Regions from separate parts of the Kitasatospora sp. NBC_00374 genome, predicted to be linked through region 1. Evidence: riboswitches for the same ligand, from Rfam matches in the RefSeq annotation. Region 1 holds a riboswitch; the other holds the start of a gene.
The links. A riboswitch is a leader RNA that binds a small molecule or an ion and turns the genes downstream of it on or off. The one in region 1 is predicted to bind glycine.
Positions count from the first base shown of each region.

Region 2: linked by a shared signal. The riboswitch ahead of gcvP (aminomethyl-transferring glycine dehydrogenase) and the one ahead of gcvT (glycine cleavage system aminomethyltransferase GcvT) in region 1 are both predicted to bind glycine.

Region 1 is NZ_CP107964.1:5,441,386-5,444,784, reverse strand. Features, by position in the region: gene OG871_RS24470 (enhanced serine sensitivity protein SseB C-terminal domain-containing protein) at 1-163, opposite strand, end outside; gene OG871_RS24465 (enhanced serine sensitivity protein SseB C-terminal domain-containing protein) at 303-1,097, opposite strand; glycine riboswitch at 1,256-1,360, shown strand; gene gcvT (glycine cleavage system aminomethyltransferase GcvT) at 1,536-2,654, shown strand; gene gcvH (glycine cleavage system protein GcvH) at 2,731-3,111, shown strand; gene glyA (serine hydroxymethyltransferase) at 3,201-3,399, shown strand, end outside.
Region 2 is NZ_CP107964.1:1,842,274-1,845,672, forward strand. Features, by position in the region: gene gcvP (aminomethyl-transferring glycine dehydrogenase) at 1-2,051, opposite strand, end outside; glycine riboswitch at 2,290-2,395, opposite strand; partial or broken gene OG871_RS08150 (PRC-barrel domain-containing protein) at 2,581-2,946, shown strand; gene OG871_RS08155 (DUF2382 domain-containing protein) at 2,986-3,399, shown strand, end outside.

The DNA.
Region 1 (3,399 bases):
GGCCCTCGGCGATCGCGCGCAGCAGCGCCTCGTAGGCCTCGTACCGCTCGGGCGCGACCTGGCCCAGGGCGCGCTCGATCGCGCCCGGGTCACCACCGGGACGCGCCGGGGCAGCCGGGCCCCACTGGCCCGGTGCGCCGCCGCCTGCCGCTCCCGCGCTCACGCGCCCACCTCGCTCTCGCCCGTCCCGTCGCCTCCGCCGGCCTCGCCGCGCGGGCTGTCGGCAGCAACCCTATTGGGCAGGCCCGACACACGTCATACCGCCGTCCCTCTACTGGACGGTCACCAGCGGGCGGGCCCGCTCAGGCCCGTACGTAGAACGGCCGTACCTGTGCGATCAGCCAGTCGACCACCGGATCGGCGGCCAGGTCGAGCAGCACCAGGTGGACGCCCCAGGCCGGGGCGGCGGTTCCCAGGGCCCGGCCGAGCGCCTCGCCCACCCGGGCCGGGTCGGCCGGCAGCGCCGGGTCGAGCTGGATGCCGAGATAGAGCAGCGTGGCCTCGCCCTCCACCTTGGCCAGCGCCCGGCGGGCCGTCAACACCTCCGGCAGCGCGGCCAGTTCGGCACCGGCGGCGGCGAGGAAGGCGTACGGCTCCTGGTGCGGCTCGGGCTCCTTGAGCGCCACCCGGGCCCCCTCCTGGACGGCCGGCGCCGGGCCGCGCTCGCCCTGCGGGCCGCGCCGCAGCTCGCCCACCCCCTCCGGCGGCACCGGGATGCCCACCGGCGCCTCGGGGTTGACCGCGATGCCGATCCCCAGCGGAAGACCGCGGGCGAACTCCCACATCGGGGCGATCGCGAAGGCCATCCCCGGCGCCTGGCGCAGGAACTCCTCCTGGGAGGAGAAGACCGGGACGTAGGGGGCACCCGCCAGCTCGATGGTGGGCAGGTCCAGCGACTCGCCCTGCCGGTCGGCGCCCGCGGGCAGCGGGATCCACACCTGGCTGCGGGCCAGCACCTCGATCACCCGGGGGGTCGCCCCCGGGTCGCCCAGAGCCGCGGTGAGGACCTGTTCCAGCTCGTTGACCGGCCAGCTCCCGCCCTCGGGAGCCGCGCCCGGCTCCGCCCAGGACTGCGCCTCGCCCGCCGGGTACCCCATCCGCCTCTGCCCCTTCCGCCCTGACCGGGCGAGCCACGTGCCGTGCGGCCCGTGCGCCGGCCGAAGAACCGTCCCACAGAGCGTATCGCCCGGCCCCCCTCCCGTAGGCCCCCCCGGGCATGCCATGATGACCCCGATCGAACTTCATACTGGCCGCTCGAACCCGCGCGGGAGAGTCCGGAGTGCCTCGTCAGAGGCTGGGCCGGCGCCGAAGGAGCAAGTCCTCCCCGGAATCTCTCAGGCACCCATACCGCACGGGCGAGGCACATCTGGAAAGTGGACACGGCCGCGCCGTGCGCCCACCCACGGTGCAAGCCGCCATTCTTATGTGCGGTGAAGCTCTCAGGTTGCGACGACAGACGGGGAGTCCTCGCCACCGCATGCCCGCATCCAGGTGCGGGCGCGCTCCAGAGTGCCCAGCCAAGGAGTCTCGCCGCCATGTCCCTCCGCCACACCGCGCTCGACGCGCTGCACCGATCGCTCGGCGCCACCATGACCGACTTCGCCGGCTGGGACATGCCGCTGCGCTACGGCTCCGAGCGCGAGGAGCACCTCGCGGTCCGCACCAAGGCGGGTCTGTTCGACCTCTCGCACATGGGTGAGATCACCGTGACCGGCCCGCAGGCCGGCGAGCTGCTGGACCACGCGCTGGTCGGCTTCATCTCCGCGCTCGGCGTGCTGCGCGCCCGCTACACCATGATCTGCCGCGAGGACGGCGGCATCCTGGACGACCTGATCGTCTACCGCACCGGCGAGACCGAGTACATGGTGGTCGCCAACGCCTCCAACGCCCAGGTCGTGCTGGACGCGCTGACCGAGCGCGCGGCCGGCTTCGACGCGGTCGTCCGCGACGACCGCGACGCCTACGCGCTGATCGCCGTCCAGGGCCCGGAGGCCAACGGCATCCTGGCCTCGCTGACCGACGCCGACCTGCCCGCGCTGAAGTACTACGCCCTGCTGCCCGCCACCGTGGCCGACCGCGACGTCTGGCTGGCCCGCACCGGCTACACCGGCGAGGACGGCTTCGAGATCTTCTGCGCCCCCGCCGACGCCGAGCACCTGTGGCAGGCGCTGACCGGGGCCGGCGCCCCGGCCGGCCTGGTCCCGGCCGGCCTGTCCTGCCGCGACACGCTGCGCCTGGAGGCCGGCATGCCGCTCTACGGGCACGAGCTGTCCACCGACCTCACCCCCTTCGACGCGGGTCTGGGCCGCGTGGTCCGCTTCGACAAGACCACCAACAACGGCGAGTTCGTCGGCCGCAAGGCCCTGGAGCAGGCCGCCGCGGCCGCCGAGACCAACCCGCCGCAGGTCCTGGTCGGCCTGGTCTCCGAGGGCAAGCGCGTCCCGCGCGCCGAGTACGCGGTGGTCTCCACCGAGGGAGCCCCGATCGGCCGGATCACCTCCGGCTCGCCGTCCCCCACCCTGGGCAAGCCGATCGCCATCGCGTACGTGGACGCGGCGCACGCCGCCCCCGGCACCGCGGTCGCCGTCGACGTCCGCGGCAGGCACGAGCCGGTCGAGGTCGTCGCGCTGCCGTTCTACAAGCGCGCCCGCTGAGCCGTACGAACCCCCGAGTCCGGTCCGCGCAGCGGACGGCTTCGCCTACCCTCTTGCGATCCTGGAGAATGACGTCATGAGCAACCCCACGCACCTGCAGTACACCAAGGAGCACGAGTGGCTGACCGCGGCTGACGCGGACGGCGTCTCGACCGTCGGCATCACCAAGCACGCGGCCGACGCCCTCGGCGACATCGTGTACGTCCAGCTCCCGGAGGTCGGTGAGACCGTCACCGCCGGCGAGACCTGTGGTGAGCTGGAGTCGACCAAGTCGGTCAGCGACCTGTTCTCGCCGGCCACCGGTGAGATCGTCGAGATCAACCAGGCCGTCATCGACGACCCGGCGCTGGTCAACGGCGAGCCCTTCGAGGGTGCCTGGCTGTTCAAGGTCAAGGTCGAGGCGACCGACGAGCTGCTCGACGCCGAGGCCTACACCGCCTTCACCACCGGCGTCTGACCGACCCGCGTGAAAGGGGGCCGGCCGCAGCGCGGCGGACGGCCCCTTCCCCTCAGGTAACCCGCCCAGCCCCACGGGAAGACCCACTCATGACGGTTCTCAACCAGTCCCTGCACGCGCTCGACCCGGAGATCGCCGCCGCGGTCGACGCCGAGCTGCACCGCCAGCAGACCACCCTCGAAATGATCGCCTCCGAGAACTTCGCCCCCGTGGCGGTCATGGAGGCCCAGGGTTCGGTCCTGACCAACAAGTACGCCGAGGGCTACCCCGGCAAGCGCTACTACGGCG
Region 2 (3,399 bases), 3.6 Mb from region 1:
TACACCTGGCCGCCGGCCTCGTGCACGGCCGCGCAGATGTCGGTGATCTGGGTCTCGAACACGCCGTGGGTCGACGGGTAGGTGACCATCAGCACGGCGAGCTGGTCGCGGTGCTGGTCGATCTTGGCCTGCAGGTCGTCGACGTCCACGTCGCCGTCGGTCAGGGTCTTGACGACCACCACCCGCATGCCCGCCATCACCGCGGAGGCCGCGTTGGTGCCGTGCGCGGACGCGGGGATCAGGCAGACGTCGCGCTGGGTGTCGCCGTTGGCCAGGTGGTAGGCGCGGACGGCCAGCAGGCCGGCCAGCTCGCCCTGCGAACCGGCGTTGGGCTGGATCGACACGGCGTCGTAGCCGGTCACCTCGACCAGCTGCTGCTCCAGCTCGCGGATCAGGCTGAGGAAGCCGCCGACCTGCTCGACCGGCGCGAACGGGTGCAGCTGGCCGAACTCCGGCCAGGTCACCGGCTCCATCTCGGTGGTCGCGTTGAGCTTCATGGTGCAGGAGCCCAGCGGGATCATGCCGCGGTCCAGCGCGTAGTCGCGGTCCGACAGGCGGCGCAGGTAGCGCAGCATGGCGGTCTCCGAGCGGTGGCTGTGGAAGACCGGGTGGGTCAGGTACTCGTCCTCGCGCAGCAGGCCGGCCGGCAGCGTGTCGGCGGCCTCGGCGACCTCGGTGTCCTTGAGGCCGAAGGCGGCCCAGACGGCGGCCAGGTGCTCGCGGGTGGTGGTCTCGTCGCAGGAGATCGAGACGGTGTCCGCGTCGGCGGGGAACAGGTTGACACCGGCCTCGGCCGCGGCGGCGACCACCTCGGCGGCGCGCCCGGGGACGCGCGCGGTGACGGTGTCGAAGAACGAGCCGTGGGCGAGCTCCACACCGCCGGCCCGCAGGCCCTCGGCCAGCGCGGCGGCGTAGCGGTGGGTGCGGCGGGCGATGTCGGCCAGGCCGTCCGGGCCGTGGTAGACCGCGTACATCGAGGCCATCACGGCGAGCAGCACCTGGGCGGTGCAGATGTTGCTGGTGGCCTTCTCGCGGCGGATGTGCTGCTCACGGGTCTGCAGCGCCAGCCGGTACGCGCGGTTGCCGTCGGTGTCGACCGAGACGCCGACCAGACGGCCGGGCAGGTTGCGGGCGTAGGGGGCGCGCACGGCCAGGTAGCCGGCGTGCGGGCCGCCGAAGCCCATCGGCACGCCGAAGCGCTGCGAGGTGCCGCAGGCGATGTCGGCGCCCAGCTCGCCCGGGGACTTCAGCAGGGTCAGCGCCAGCAGGTCGGCGGCGACCGCCACGATCGCGCCGAGCCCGTGCGCCTGCTCGATCAGCGGCGCCAGGTCGCGGACCGCGCCGGAGGCGCCGGGGTACTGGAGCAGCACACCGAAGACACCGCGCTCGGCGATCTCGGCCGGGATGCCCTCGGAGAGGTCGGCGACGACCACCTCGACACCGGTCGGCACGGCACGGGTCTCGATCACCGCGACGGTCTGCGGCAGGGTGTCGGCGTCGATCAGGAACACGCCGCCCTTGACCTTGGTGACCCGGCGGGCCAGCGCCATCGCCTCGGCGGCGGCGGTGCCCTCGTCCAGCAGCGAGGAGCCGGAGGTGTCCAGGCCGGTCAGGTCGGAGACCAGGGTCTGGAAGTTGAGCAGCGCCTCCAGGCGGCCCTGGGAGATCTCCGGCTGGTACGGGGTGTAGGCGGTGTACCAGGCCGGGTTCTCCAGCACGTTGCGCAGGATCACCGGCGGGGTGAAGGTGCCGTAGTAGCCCAGCCCGATCATCGAGGTGAACACCTGGTTGCGGGCGGCGAGCTCGCGCAGCTCGGCGAGCACCTGCGCCTCACTGCGGCCGGCCGGCAGGTCCAGCGCGGCCAGGCTCTTGATCGCGTCGGGGACGGCGGCGTCGGACAGCTCGTCCAGCGAGGCGTAGCCGACGTGCGCCAGCATCTTCTGCTGGGCGTCGGCGTCCGGGCCGATGTGACGGGTCTCGAAGGGGCTGGCCTGCTCGAGCTCGGCGAGGGTGGCGTCGCTGCGGCGACCGTTGATCGGCTGGGCGTTCATGGGGGTCGAGGCCTCCTGGTCGATGACCGGCTGGGGTGCGGGCGCCGACCGGCCTTCGCCGCTGGGGACAGCGGGGACCATGAGCGCACGAACCCGACAGGCCTCCCCCTCTGTCATCGGGACCTGAGAGCTTCGCCCGCACGGGCAGGCCGGAGGCCGTCCCGTCGGCTTGCACCGTCGGTGAGGGTGGTGTCGTCGGCTCCTGCGCCGGCGATCCTGCCCTGCTTTCCAGAGTGACCTGTCCCACACGGTACGGGTGCCTGAGAGATTCCGGGGAGGAGTTGCTCCTTCGGCGCCCTGACCACCCGGTTCACCGGGCTCAGGGACTCTCCCGAGCGGGCTCGGCGGTCGCCGCCCAGGGTACCAGCGAGATTCCCGCGGATCACCGGCCCGGGACGAGGGATCGGTCCCCGCCGTGCCCCGGACGGCGGCGCTCGGGTCGCATGCGCCCGATACATGGCTTTTTGTATGAAGTGGCGGCTGGCCAGCTCCTTCAACCGCCCCCTGACGGCCTTTCACAGGAGCAGGAGTGGAGGACAGCGTGCAGACCGATATCGATCCGCGCGACCTGATCGGGCACAAGGCGGTCGACCGGAACGGCGACAAGATCGGTACGGTCGACGAGGTCTATCTCGACGACGCCACCGGTGAGCCCGAGTGGGCAGCCGTGCGGACCGGGATCTTCGGCCGGGACGCCTTCGTCCCGCTGACCACCAGCGAGTTCGCCGGGGACGAGCTGCGAGTCCCCTACGACAAGTCGCTGATCAAGGAGTCCCCGGACTTCGGGGTGGGCCAGCACCTCTCCCCCGCCCAGGAGCTGCAGCTCTACCGGTACTACGGCCTGGACGCGGGCAGCGCCGCGCCGCCGGCCTCGGCCACCAACGGTTCGGCGGCCGCGGCCGCCGCAGCGGCGGCCGGCGACCGGAGCAAGGACCTGGACTTCGGCAAGGTCTCCTCGGCACCGGCGCCGGCGACCTCGCCCGAGGGGCAGACCATGATGACAACCCCCGCCTTCACCTCGGCGCCGCCGCCCGCCGCGCCGATGGCCGCCCCGACGCCCGCCCATCCGGACGACTCGTCCACCGTGCAGCGCCCCGCTCCGCAGCCGGCGCCGCAGCACACCCCGTACGCCACGCAGAACCACCCCCAGCCGATGCAGGTGGCCGAGACCCGGCAGCCCACCACGGAGCAGCCTGCCGTCGAGCAGCCCACCGGGCCCGCCGCGAGCGCGCCGAGCGCGCCGGTGGAGATCACCTGCCGGGAGGAGCGGCTGGACATCACCACCCAGTGGCACGTGCTCGGCACCGCACGGCTGCGCAAGTACGTCACCAGCGAGCCGGTGGAGCGC